Candidatus Pseudothioglobus singularis PS1: one gene and its partner. The protein of the gene in region 2 interacts with the protein of the main gene of each other region in a pairwise test. Links are inferred from orthologs where the notes say so. Each region holds a gene or a part of one and is shown on either strand. Other genes may lie near its edges.

Evidence for each region.
Region 1: the proteins of W908_RS02100 (region 2) and leuS interact in binary tests that used the Escherichia coli proteins (3 or more experiments, as listed by UniProt). The link is inferred for Candidatus Pseudothioglobus singularis PS1 from one-to-one orthologs.

What each region holds. Positions count from the first base shown.
Region 1 is NZ_CP006911.1:1,703,268-1,710,099, reverse strand. The notes cover bases 1,471-4,517. They hold leuS (leucine--tRNA ligase), read right to left. Parts: upstream 4,201-4,517; coding sequence 1,741-4,200; downstream 1,471-1,740. Other genes in these bases: W908_RS08630 (dihydroorotate dehydrogenase), read right to left, coding at 4,210-4,517; W908_RS08640 (phosphoribulokinase), read left to right, coding at 1,471-1,722. Outside these bases: gyrB (DNA topoisomerase (ATP-hydrolyzing) subunit B), read left to right, coding at 1-750; more of W908_RS08640, read left to right, coding at 862-1,470; more of W908_RS08630, read right to left, coding at 4,518-5,148; bioD (dethiobiotin synthase), read left to right, coding at 5,199-5,840; W908_RS08620 (ClpXP protease specificity-enhancing factor SspB), read right to left, coding at 5,832-6,191; W908_RS08615 (glutathione binding-like protein), read right to left, coding at 6,198-6,827.
Region 2 is NZ_CP006911.1:413,003-419,686, forward strand. Bases 105-3,003 are described here. They hold W908_RS02100 (BRCT domain-containing protein), read left to right. Parts: upstream 105-554; coding sequence 555-2,453; downstream 2,454-3,003. Other genes in these bases: bamC (NlpB/DapX family lipoprotein), read left to right, coding at 105-521; W908_RS02105 (P-II family nitrogen regulator), read left to right, coding at 2,645-2,989; W908_RS02110 (ammonium transporter AmtB), read left to right, coding at 2,999-3,003. In the rest of the region: more of bamC, read left to right, coding at 1-104; more of W908_RS02110, read left to right, coding at 3,004-4,213; W908_RS02115 (ANTAR domain-containing response regulator), read left to right, coding at 4,359-4,961; W908_RS02120 (phosphoribosyl-ATP diphosphatase), read right to left, coding at 4,972-5,289; hisI (phosphoribosyl-AMP cyclohydrolase), read right to left, coding at 5,282-5,662; prfB (peptide chain release factor 2), read right to left, coding at 5,727-6,684. UniProt on the Escherichia coli protein: DNA ligase that catalyzes the formation of phosphodiester linkages between 5'-phosphoryl and 3'-hydroxyl groups in double-stranded DNA using NAD as a coenzyme and as the energy source for the reaction.

The DNA of each region.
Region 1 (6,832 bases), 1.3 Mb from region 2 along the record:
GATGATGCAGAGCTTGATGAGTATTTGCAACAAGAGGCTATCCATGATGCTAATCTTTTTGTTAATAGCGATACTCCAGCAATTCAAGGTGTTGCACTTGAAAAAATTGTATCAAGCTACTATGAGTCTATTGGGATTATTGTAAAACTTGGTAAAAAATACAATGAGCCTTTGTTAAGGGCTATTCTAGGAATGCCAAAGATGGACCTAAATGATCCAAAGAAAGCTAAAGAATGGTGTGAGTCTCTTCAACAAAAAATGAATAATAGTAGCTCCATGTCTGAGAGTCACGATCTAAGCTTTTCAAACAATAGCGTGATTTATTCGATGAAAACATATGGTGTTGAAACAAGTACATCTGTTCTTGATGTAGGTTTTTTTGAATCAAGAGAATATAAAAATATAGAAAAGTACTCAAGCCAGGTTGAGAGTATGTTTACTGACGAAACATTTGTTCAGAAAGGCGCAAAAGAGGTAAAAACACCAGACTTTACTACCGCCCTCAACTTTCTTTTGGTTGAGGCAAGAAAGGGACAGGGTTTTCAACGATATAAGGGGCTTGGAGAAATGAATCCTGATCAGTTGTGGGATACTACAATGAATCCTGAGTCTAGAGTAATGCTTAAAGTTAAAATCGAAGATGCAATTGCTTCAAACGATGTTTTTACAACACTTATGGGTGACGAGGTTGAGCCAAGAAGAAACTTTATTGAAGAAAATGCACTTAAGGTAGACAACCTCGACTTCTAATTTAGTAAACTAATAACTTGAATTGAATTAATTCGAGTTACGAATTTATTTACTAACCACCTGACCGCATTTGTAAGATAATTACTTTAATTACTTACAAATGGTAGGGTTATGTCAAAAGAACATCCTGTTATCGCTATAACTGGCTCTTCCGGAGCTGGAACGTCGACTGTTAAAAATGCATTCAATCATATATTTGGAAGGGTTGGTGCTAGGCCAGTTATTATTGAGGGTGATAGTTTTCATAAGTTTGATCGCAAACAGATGAAGACTGCAATGGAGCTTGAAGATAAAAAAGGAAATAAGTACTTTAGTCATTTTGGTCCTGAAGCAAATCATTTTGATCTGATTGAAAAAACATTTAAACAGTATGGTGAAAAAGGGCATTGTGATCGACGCTACTATATTCATTCTGATGAAGAGGGGGCTCCTTTTGGGAAAAATGCTGGTGAGTTTACCGAGTGGGAAGATGTTGGAAGAGATAGTGACTTATTGTTTTATGAGGGCCTGCATGGGGGCGTCAAAGATGGAAACATCGACGTAGCTAAATATGTTGATTTACTGATAGGCGTGGTGCCCGTTGTGAATCTGGAGTGGATTCAAAAAATTCATAGAGATAAAGAGCAAAGAGGATATAGTGCAGAGGCAACTGTTGACACAATCCATAGACGAATGTGGGATTATATAAACTACCTTACCCCCCAATTTTCAAGAACCCATATAAATTTTCAAAGAGTTCCAACTGTTGACACGTCTAATCCTTTTATAGCAAGAGACATACCAACTCAAGATGAAAGTTTTGTCGTTGTTAGGTTTCAGGACCACAAGTATTGTGACTTTGTTTACCTACAAGATATGGTAGCAGGCTCATTTATGTCCCGACCCAATACGTTAGTTGTTCCAGGCGGAAAGATGGGCTTTGTAATGGAGCTAATTTTAAGAGAGCAAGTAGAGAAAATGCTTAAGCATTAAGCACGATCCATTAGATATTTAGTCTTTTACAACAATGTTGATTAGTCGATTTGGAACAACAATTACTTTGATTATTGCTTTGCCTTCAGTGAACTTTAAAACTCTTTCATCTGAAAGCGCTGCCTCTTCTACAAGTTTATTTTCGGAGTCTAATGGCACTTCTATTTTTGCCCGTAGTTTTCCATTAACCTGGGCTATTAGTTGAACATTTTCTTGAACAAGGGCTGAATCATCCACTATAGGCCAGCTTGAGTTAACTACCGCTTCTTTCCCTCCCAACAAAAACCAAAGGTGGTGACAAACATGAGGCATAACGGGGCTGAGGCATTTAACCATTATCTCAATTGCCTCTCGTTTTATGAAGGCCCCTTCTCGTGAGTCATCATTATATTTTGATAGCGTATTGTTTAACTCCATCATAGCAGCAATTGCGGTATTAAAAGAATGCCTTCTTCCAAAATCATCGCCTACTTTTTGCAGGGCTAAATGGGTTTTTTGACGAATTGTTTTTTGCTCTTCTGTAAGCTTAGAGGTATCTATTTTTGAAACAACAACGCTGTTTTTTGACTCCACAAAACTACTTACAAGTCGAAAAAATTTGTTTATAAACCTATGAGAGCCTTCGATGCCCGTGTCTGACCACTCAAGATCTTGAGTTGGAGGAGCAGCAAATAAAATAAAGAGTCGTGCGGTGTCTGCCCCGTATTTTGAAATCATTTCTTCTGGGTCAACTGTATTGCCTTTTGATTTGCTCATTTTGGCCCCATCTTTAAGCACCATCCCCTGAGTGAGAAGATTGGTGAACGGCTCATTTGTCTTTACAATGCCCTCATCCCGCAGGAGTTTTGTAAAAAAACGTGAGTATAAAAGATGTAATATGGCGTGCTCTATGCCTCCAATATACTGGTCTACTGGAAGCCAATAATTGGCTCGTTCATCTAATATCGCATCCTTCTGATCAACACAGGTGTAACGTGCAAAATACCAAGAAGATTCAAAAAAAGTATCAAAGGTATCTGTTTCTCTCTCCGAATCTATTCCACATTTTGGACAAGGCGTCTTATAAAAACCAGGCATTTTTTTAAGTGGTGAACCCACTCCATCTATTGCCACATTTTCTGGGAGTCGAACCGGGAGATTTTCAAGAGACTCTGGAATAGCCCCACAAGAAGGGCAGTTTATTATTGGAATTGGACAACCCCAATATCGCTGTCTTGAAATTCCCCAATCTCTTAGGCGATAATTAGTTTTTTCTTCACCCATTTTTAGGCTCGATAGTTTTTGGCTTATTGCCTTAAATGCGACGCCGAAGTCAAGGCCACAGAACTCACCAGAGTTGATAAGAATTCCTTTTTCAACGAATGCTTCTTCGCTTATATCAACTAGGCCATTGGAGTCAGCAATCACTTCTTTAATAGGAATATTGTATTTATTGGCAAACTCATAGTCTCTTTGATCATGGGCTGGAACACTCATAACTGCTCCAGTGCCATAGCCCATTAAAACAAAGTTTGCAATCCAGATAGGAGTTTTTTCCCCAGTTAGGGGGTGGATGCACGTGAGTCCAGAATCAACACCCTTTTTTTCCATGGTTTCGATTGCAGCCTCAGCAGTTTCCATTTTTTTGCATTCATCAAGAAATTTTTGAACCTGTTTATCTTTTTTACCGGATTCTATTGCCAGAGGGTGCTCTGCAGCGATGGCAAGATATGTAACGCCATAGAGCGTATCTGGCCTTGTTGTATAGACTGTAATTGAATTTGCGTTATTAAGCTTAAACTCAATATCTAGACCAACTGATTTACCTATCCAGTTAGTTTGCATCATTTTAACAGCATCAGGCCAACCATCAAGTTTTTGAATGTCTGCCAAGAGCTCGTCTGCATAATCAGTTATTTTCATATACCACTGAGAAATCTCTTTTTTCTCAACGGGAGCGCCCGAGCGCCATCCACAACCATCCACAACTTGTTCGTTAGCAAGTACTGTATGATCAATGGGGTCCCAGTTTACAACAGCCTTTTTTTTGTAGACTAGGCCTTTTTCAAATAACTTAATGAAGAACCATTGTTCCCATCGATAGTATTCTGGATGACAGGTTGCTAGCTCTCGCGACCAGTCATAGCCAAAACCTAATTCGATTAATTGATGCTTCATATGGCTTATGTTTTCATAAGTCCATCCTGCAGGCGGCACCTCATTTTTTATAGCAGCATTCTCTGCTGGGAGGCCAAAAGCATCCCATCCAATTGGCTGCATAACGTTTTTACCCAGCATCTTTTGATACCTTGATATAACATCACCAATACTGTAATTTCTTACATGTCCCATATGGAGTCTCCCAGAGGGATATGGCAACATAGATAGGCAATAATATTTCTCTTTAGTTTCGTCCTCTGTAACTACAAAAGAGTTATTTTTTTCCCAATAATTTTGAGCCTCTCTTTCGATTTTTTTGGCGTTGTATTCTTGTTGCATTGTTTAGTTTTAATTTAAGTTGAGAGTTCCAACGAGCGAGCCTACACTATTCATTTCATGTTTTTCTAGATACTGACTAATTCCAGCATTAATTTCTTGACAGACCAGCGGGTCATAAAACAAAGCAGTGCCAATTCCTATTGTATCTGCTCCTGCAATAATAAACTCGATTGCGTCTTGTGCATTAACTATTCCGCCTTGCCCAATAATAGGAATATTATGGTTTTTGCTGACTTGGTAGACCTGATGAACCTTAAGAAGTGCTATTGGCTTTATTGCTGGACCAGAAAGTCCGCCTTGATTATTCCCAATTATGGGCTTTTGTTTTTCAATATCTATAGCCATACCCATGACTGTGTTTATTACAGCTAAGCCATCACTTCCAGCATCAATACACCGAAGTGCATTTGAGGCAATATCAGTTTGGTTGGGCGAAAGTTTTGTGATAATAGGCTTGCTTGTATTTTTGCGACATATTTCTACAACTCTAAAGGACATATCAGGATCATTTCCAAAGGCTACGCCTCCTTCTTTGACATTGGGACAAGAGATATTAATCTCAATTGCATCAATATCTGTATCATCAAAATGCTTAGCTACCTCACCATACTCTTCAACACTAGAACCAGAAATATTAATAATAAACTTAGTTTCATCTTTATCTAAAGTGGGCAAAATATCAGTAATGACTGAGTTAGTTCCTGGATTTTGAAGGCCAATTGCATTAAGCATTCCATTTGGAGTTTCGGCGACCCTGTGTGTTTTATTTCCTAGTCTGGGTTCTAGAGTAGTGCCTTTTAAACAAACTGCGCCTACATGAGAGTTAGAGAACCCTTTTATTCTGGTGTATTCTTCTCCAAATCCAACACACCCCGAAAGCAGAACGATTGGGGAGTTAAGGGACATCCCACAAAAACTTGTTTTAAGATTATTTTGCATTGTCGACATTATACTTTTATGATGACTTGGGAGTCATTAACTTCGTCTAAAATGTTGCTATGAATGGAGTTTTTGTTACTGGAAGCAATACAGAGGTTGGAAAAACCACAGTTTCTGTTGAAATAATAAAGCAGCTTAGAAAAAAAAGAAAAGTCGTTGTAAGGAAGCCGGTAGAGACGGACTGTGAGTTGGTAGACGGAAGTTATTTTCCAAAGGATGCGGTGAAGCTCAACGAGGCTTGTGGTTCCGGAGAGAGTTTAAGTCAAGTCTGTCCTTATTGTTTTGAACTTGAGGCGAGCCCTGAAGAGGCTAGTTTGGATGCTGGAAAATCCTTAGGCCTTGAAGACTTGGTATACGCCTGCAATGATGGAGTTGGTGAGCGTTTTGTTTTTGTTGAAGGGGCAGGTGGGTTTTATTCACCGATTGCAGACAAAGCCCTCAATTCGGATCTTGCTGTTCAGCTTGAATTGCCAGTTATTATTATTGTTAAGGACGAGCTAGGAGCAATAAGCCAGGCTTTGTTGGCCATCGACGCTGTTCTCAGCAAAAAACTTAAAATTGCTTTCGTCGTTCTTAATGAGGTTCGTGAGAATACGCTTTCAAATCTTGAAGCGCTTCGCTCTTATACAGACGTTCCTGTTCTAAAGTTTTCGATTAAAAATTCTGAGTTATTTTATTTAGAGGTTGAAAAACTAATCTAGTATCGTAAGGCTTGGTTTTTTATCCCCCTTATCTGAACTAATGCCTTTGTTGTCAAAAAGCATTCCCTCGCCATTCTCATTGGCATAGATAGACATCACAGCTTCACAGGGAACAATAATCTTTTGGGACTTGCCATTAAAGCGCGCTTTAAAGCTTATGATTTCGTTATTGATAAGTCGATCAGCAGTTGCTGAAGCGCTAATGTTTAAGACTATTTTTCCATTGTTTTCAAACCCATCAGGAATTGAAAGGCCCTTACTTTTGGCCCTTACTAAGACGTATGGAGTGAGATTGTTATCCTCTATCCAGTTGCAATATGCTCGGATTAAGTAGGGAATAACGCCTGGCATTTGTCTCTAGTTAAAGTCCTTTTCAGCAAAAGTCAAACTATCATGAAAACCTTCTTTTTCAAAAAGCCTATTTGCATATTCTTTGATTGGCTTTGCTTTTTCGCCTAATGAGATTCCTAGAAGATCTAGCCTCCAAAGGATTGGTGCAATACAAACATCAACAAGTGTCATTGTTTCGCTTTTAAAGTAAGGCTTATGAGAAAACAAAGGGAGAAGCTCTAATAAGTTTCCATTCAATGTTTTTCTAGCAGCATCTGCTTCTTTTTTGTTTCCATTGAGAATTTTCGAGACAAGCTCATACCAGCATCCATCTGCTCTTGTGAAGCGGTAGATCAAAAGCCTTTTTTCGGCTTTTTCAATTGGATCTACTGGCAAAAGCGGCGGGAAAGGAAAGCGTTCATCAAGGTATTCCATGATAACTGAAAGATCATATAAAACCATCCCCCTGTCAAAAAGAGTGGGAAGCGTCTCGCAAGGATTAAGCTCAAGCACTTCTTCTGGCATTTCATCAAATTTTAGTTCTATGACTTGTCTTTCTATCGACTTGTGAGCCATAATAAATCTGACAGCATGAGATTCTAGCTCTTGTGATGCAGAATAAAGGGTTGTTGAGGCCGGATTGGGTTTTGTTAGCATAGTTT
Region 2 (6,684 bases):
ACTTGACATTAAGTTCAATTGGCGAAGTTGTGAGTGGTGCAACAAGAGTCTGGCAGCCTAGAGAGAAAGATGTTGAGCTTGAGACAGAAATGCTTCTTCAGTTAATGGTTTTTTTAGGCAATGATAGGGGTGATTCCATTTCAAAGATTCAATCAAACGTTGAAGAGCAAAAAACTGCTGTGTCAGTTGTCATATCAGATACAGGTTATGCTTCTTTAGTTTTTCCATTCGATAAAAATGAATCATGGAAACTATTAGGCTGGGCGCTAGATGAGTCTGGAGTTGATATTGAGGATAGCGACTCACTTGAAGGGAGCTACTTTATCAATGTAACTCCTAATAAGGGTTTTTTCTCAAAACTATTAACTACAGCCTCAATAACTAAAACGTACCAGTTAATTTTAAAAGAAGATACCAGCTCGCAAACAAATGTTATTTTTGTAGATCTTAGTGAAGAAAATGATGAAAAAATAATTAGTTATAGTGAAGAATTATTTGATCAAATCGCTTCCAAGTTTTAACTTTTTTCAAATTAAGCTAGATTTTAATAAATCATGCTGACAAAAAAACAGATTCAAAACATTGCTAATGAAACTACATTGGCAAATCACCTTTCTGATTCAGATTTACTTGAGTTTTGTGTTCTAGCTAATGATAGTTATCGAAGTGGAAGCCCAATAGTTACCGATGAAAATTATGATTTCATCTTTATTCCTGAGCTTCAAAAAAGAATGCCCAAACATCCCTTTCTTCAAAAGATTGAATCTGAAAGTGAGGGATTTTCAGATGAAAAAATTAAGCTCCCAGAAAAAATGCTATCAACGGACAAGGCTTATACTTGGGGAGAGATCGAGAAGTGGCTTGAAAGAATATCAAAATTTTCTGAAGAAATAAATGTTCAACTATCTGAAATTCAAATTAAAGGGACTGCAAAATTAGACGGATTTGCCGGTTATGACGATGGAAAGAGGCTTTACACTCGTGGTGATGGTAATAAGGGAAGTGATATTAGCAGAGTGTTTCAAAGAGGTCTTGGTATTTTAAATGATAGTGAAAGAGGCCAAGGCCCCGGAGAGATTGTTGTTAAGAGGAGTTACTTTGAAGACCATTTAAGTAATGATTTTGAGTACCCAAGAAATTTTCAAGCAAGTCTCATTAAGGAAAAAGAATTAGATAAGTTTGCTAGAGATGCAATTGATGCAAAGGCTGCTTTATTTGTTCCTTTTAAGCAACTTCCATTTTGGAAGGGGAATATTGATGAGTTCAAAAATCAATTCTTAGATATAGTAATTAAGCTTGAGGGGGGTGTTGATTTTGATATTGATGGGGTAGTCTTTGAAATTGTCAATCCTGAATTAAAAGAATTTATGGGTTCAAATCGTAAGTTCCATCGCTGGCAGATTGCTTACAAAGAAAATAAGGAAAAAGCACAAGTTAAAGTTATTTCAGTGACGGCTCAAGTAGGAAGGACCGGAAAGATAACCCCTGTTGCAGAGTTGGAGCCAACTCAATTAAGCGGCGCGACTATTTATAGGGCAACTGGTCATCACTACGGGCTTGTCAAAGAACAAGGTTTAGGCGCTGGAAGTATTATTGAGTTAACTCGAAGTGGGATGGTCATTCCTAAAATAAATAAGGTTCTTAAAACTGCAGAAGTTGATATACCTTTGAACTGTCCGAGCTGCAATTCTCTATTAATATGGGACTCAGATTTTTTGATGTGTTCCAATGACAATGATTGCCCAGATCAGGTGGTTGGCAAGATGATCTATTTTTTTCGAATCTTGGGCAACAATGATGGGTTCGGACATGCAACGATTCAAAAATTATATGATGAAGGAATACGCCAAGTAAGTGATATTTATCTTCTTAATATAGATGAATTAGTTTCTATGGGTTTTGGTGAAAAAACCTCTCAAAACCTTATTAATCAACTTCAAAGATCACGTCAAGAAAGTATTGAAGATTGGCGTTTCTTGGCCGCTTTTGGTGTTCATAGACTTGGAATGGGTAATTGTGAAAATTTATTAAAAAATTATTCAATTGATGAAGTCTTTAGCCTTTCAATAGCTAGCATTGCAGAGATAGATGGTTTTGCAGAGCTCACTGCAGAGGTCATTTTTGATGGATTGTTGTCTATTAAATCCCAATATGAAGTATTAGTATCTGGCGGTTTTGAACTAGAAAAAACCATTTTGATTACTGATGAAGATACAAGCTCAAATCCGTTTTATAGCAAAAAAATTGTGTTTACAGGCACTATGAATCAGCCTCGATCTGATCTTGAGAAACAAGCAAAGTCATTAGGCATTAAAGTATCAAAATCTGTCAGCTCAAAAACTGATTTTCTCATTATTGGAGAAAATGTGGGTCAGTCAAAAATGAATAAGGCCAAAAATAATGGTGTTGAAATCCTTTCAGAATCTGAATATCTAAAAAAACTAAATATATAAAAATATTTTCTATATAATTAGTCCAACTTGAAGCCAATGTTGGTATCAAGAAAAGACATAGACGTTTATTTGGGCACTTGCCTTAATAAGCGTTTTTTTTCGTCAGTTTAAAGATGAGCTGAAATGGTATAGAAGCCCACTACTTTCTCGAAGGTAGTGGGCTTTTTTGTTTTTGAGATTGGAGCAATGATATGAAAATGATTACAGCTTATATTCAGCCAAAAAGACTGGATAGTGTGAGACAAGTTCTCTCAGATATAGATATAAATGGGGTTTCAGTAACCGAAGTTAAGGGTTTTGGAAGGCAAAAAGGCCATACAGAACTTTATCGCGGTGCTGAGTATGTGGTTGAATTTCTTCCAAAAGTAAAGTTAGAGATTGCAATTACTGATGAGCAGGTTGAGGAGGTCATTGAGACCATTAGCACTGCTTGTAAGATTAACGGCGGCAAAATTGGTGATGGAAAGATTTTTGTTACAAATCTGGAACAGGTCGTTCGTATTCGTACGAATGAGTCTGGTCCAGAAGCACTATAGGAGAGGAAAATGGAAAATCAAATATTAGAATTACAATATGCAATTGATACCTTTTATTTCTTAGTAATGGGCGCCCTTGTCATGTGGATGGCAGCTGGCTTTTCAATGCTAGAAGCTGGCCTTGTGAGGAGTAAAAATACCGCAGAAATATTAACTAAAAATATTGGTCTTTTTGCAATTGCATGTACTATGTATATGGTCTATGGCTATGACTTAATGTATGGCGGTGGTGCTTTTCTTTCTGGAATTAGTGGACAGGGCGAAACATACTCAAATGCATCTGACTTTTACTTTCAAGTAGTCTTTGTAGCGACAGCGATGTCAATTGTTTCTGGTGCTGTAGCAGAAAGAATGAAGCTATTTACATTCTTTGCTTTTGCAATAATTTTTACTACTATCATTTACCCATTGGAAGGCTCATGGACGTGGGGTGGAAATGATGTTTTTGGTCTATATAACTTAGGTGATTTTGGCTTCTATGACTTTGCAGGATCAGGCATTGTGCATATGGCTGGAGCAGCAGCAGCAATTGCTGGGGTAATAGTACTTGGTCCCAGAAAAGGGAAATATGATAAGGATGGGAATTCAAAGCCAATTCTAGGTGCAAATCTCCCTTTGGCGACTTTAGGTACTTTTATCTTATGGCTAGGATGGTTTGGTTTTAATGGGGGATCAGTGTTAGCAATGGCAAGTAAGGAGAGTGCAGATGCAGTGGCAATGGTTTTTGTTAATACCAATGCAGCGGCTGCAGGAGGTGTTATTGCAGCACTTATATTTGCGAAACTATGGTTTGGTAAAGCAGATTTAACGATGACACTTAATGGAGCTCTAGCAGGCCTAGTTGCCATTACTGCTGGACCAGATACGCCAAGTGCTCTAGTTGCAAGTTTAATCGGAGCAGTCGGTGGTGTGATTGTAGTGATTTCAATTGTAATGCTTGATCGTAAACTCAAGATCGATGATCCAGTTGGTGCAATTTCAGTTCATGGTGTTGTTGGTCTTTGGGGTCTTTTAGCAGTACCCTTAACAAATAGTGAAGTTCCATTTTCAGGTCAAATTATTGGTGCTACAACAATATTTATTTGGGTTTTTGTGACATCATTCTTACTTTGGCTGACTCTTAAAGCATTGATTGGTATTCGCGTATCCAAGGAAGAAGAGGAAGATGGAGTGGATATCTCAGAATGTGGACTCGAGGCATATCCAGAGTTTGTCGTTAAGTAACTAATTTAATATATAAACTCAAACTTAAAATCCTCCACTAAAGAATATATATTCTTTAGTGGAGGGCCTAATAATAAAACTTTAATCCATTTATAACCTTTGTGCTAATGAGGTATATTATTGATGGTTATAAAAACTTAGAATTATGAAAAAAAATACAATGAATCAGACTGCCCTTAAAATTATTTTAGTCGATGAAAATATGGGCCGATCAGCAATCCTTAGACGTGCTCTTCAGGATAAAGGTCATGAGGTAATTAGTCGTTTAGAGGAAAGTGAAAACCTTGTCAATAGTAATGAAATTACTCATGCTGACGTTGTCATTGTTAATGCAGACATACCAGATGAGGCTGTTTTTGCTAACCTTAGGGATGTCAACAAAACTAAGCCAAAGCCGATTGTAATGTTTACAGAGAGCTCTGAGGAACATATGGCTGGAACAGCAATTAAATCGGGCGTTAATGCTTATATTGTTGACGGCCTTGAAGAGAAAAGAGTGCAGCCAATTATTGATGTAGCCATCGCTCGTTTTAGAGAATTCCAAGCTTTAAAAGATGAGTTAGATGCAACTAGAAGTCAGCTTGCTGAACGAAAGTCAATAGAAAAGGCCAAGGGTTTATTAATGAAGCACAAAAAAATAACTGAGGATGAAGCTTATCAATCTCTCAGAAAGATGGCAATGGATAAAAATAAAAGAATTTCAGAGGTTGCCGATGGCGTTATCAGTGCTATTGAGCTTTTAGGTTAGTAGGCTATAGCTACTTTTTTCTTGATGCCTTTTCTTCATGACCTGAAACGCCAAAACGTCTAGCTAATTCTAACTCAATCTCTTCAATACTAATATCCTCATGGCGCAGAAGGACCATGATGTGGAACCATAAATCAGCTACTTCATGGATAACTTCATCTCTACCTTCTTCTTTCACTGCTTGAATAACTTCTTCAGACTCTTCACTGACTTTTTCTAAAATCGAATTCACTCCTTTGCTATACAAAGAAGAGACGTAAGATTTATCTTCAGATGAAGATTTTCGTTCTTCCAGAATTTTTTCTAGGGTATTTAGAATGTTATCCATAGATTTCTTTGGGGTCTTTAATTACCTTAGAGACGCATTTCCATTGATCATTTTCAAGTTTATTGAAAAAACAATTAGCACGTCCAGTATGACAGGCAATGCCACCTTTTTGATTGACTTTGAGCAAGACAACATCTTGGTCACAATCAGTAAATATTTCGACTATATCTTGGTAGTTTCCAGATTTTTCACCCTTGAACCATAGTTTTTTGCGCGACCTTGAAAAATAGACTGCTTTATTTGTTTTTAAAGTTAAAGCAAATGCTTCCTCATTCATCCAGGCCATCATCAAAATTTGATTTGTTGAATAATCTTGAGTGATAACCGGAACAAGGCCTTTCTCATTAAACTGTATAGTATCTATAGCTTTCATGTTGAAGTATTAATATTTAGTAATAATTGTACCAATGCATCCTAAAACAATTAAGATTTATTTATTAGAGGCCAGCCTTAAGGCTGGCAACAATAAATTGATCTAAATTTCCATCAAGAACATCTTGGGTATTGCTACTTTCAACACCTGTTCTTAAATCTTTAATTCTTGACTGATCAAGCACGTATGAACGAATCTGATGTCCCCAACCAATATCTGACTTTAAATCCTCAACATCTTGCTTATCAGCATTACGCTTTTGCATTTCTAGTTCATAAAGCTTTGATTTTAACTGTTTCATTGCTTGATCTTTATTAGCATGCTGTGAACGTCCATCCTGGCACTGAACCACTGTTGAGGTTGGTAAATGAGTAATCCTGACCGCTGATTCAGTTTTATTAACATGTTGACCACCAGCTCCTGAAGCTCGATAGGTATCAATTCTAAGTTCAGATGGATCAATCACAATTTCAATATCATCATCAATCTCAGGCGATACAAAAACTGAAGAAAATGAAGTATGTCTTTTTCCATTTGCATTATATGGGGATTTTCTAACGAGTCTATGAATCCCTATCTCACTTCTAAGCCAGCCAAACGCATAGTCACCATCAAAGTGTATGGTGGCTGATTTAATGCCGGCAACTTCACCAGCTGAAACCTCCATAAGCTTCACTTTAAAATTGTGCTTGTCACCCCATCTCAAATACATCCTTAAAATCATTTCAGCCCAGTCTTGAGCTTCAGTTCCACCAGATCCAGACTGTATATCTAAGTAGGCAGAGTTTCGATCCATCTCACCACTGAACATTCTCTCAAATTCATAAGTGGCAATAGAGTTCTCTGTTTCACTTAAATCGGAAATGATTCCATTAACTGTGTCACTATCATTTTCAGTCTCTGCCATTTCTAAGAGTTCTTTAGCATCATTTAAGATGTTTGATGAGTTTGAAAATGTTTCACACAGATTATCAAGTTGAACTTTTTCTTTACCCAGGGCCTGAGCTTTATCAGGATTAGAC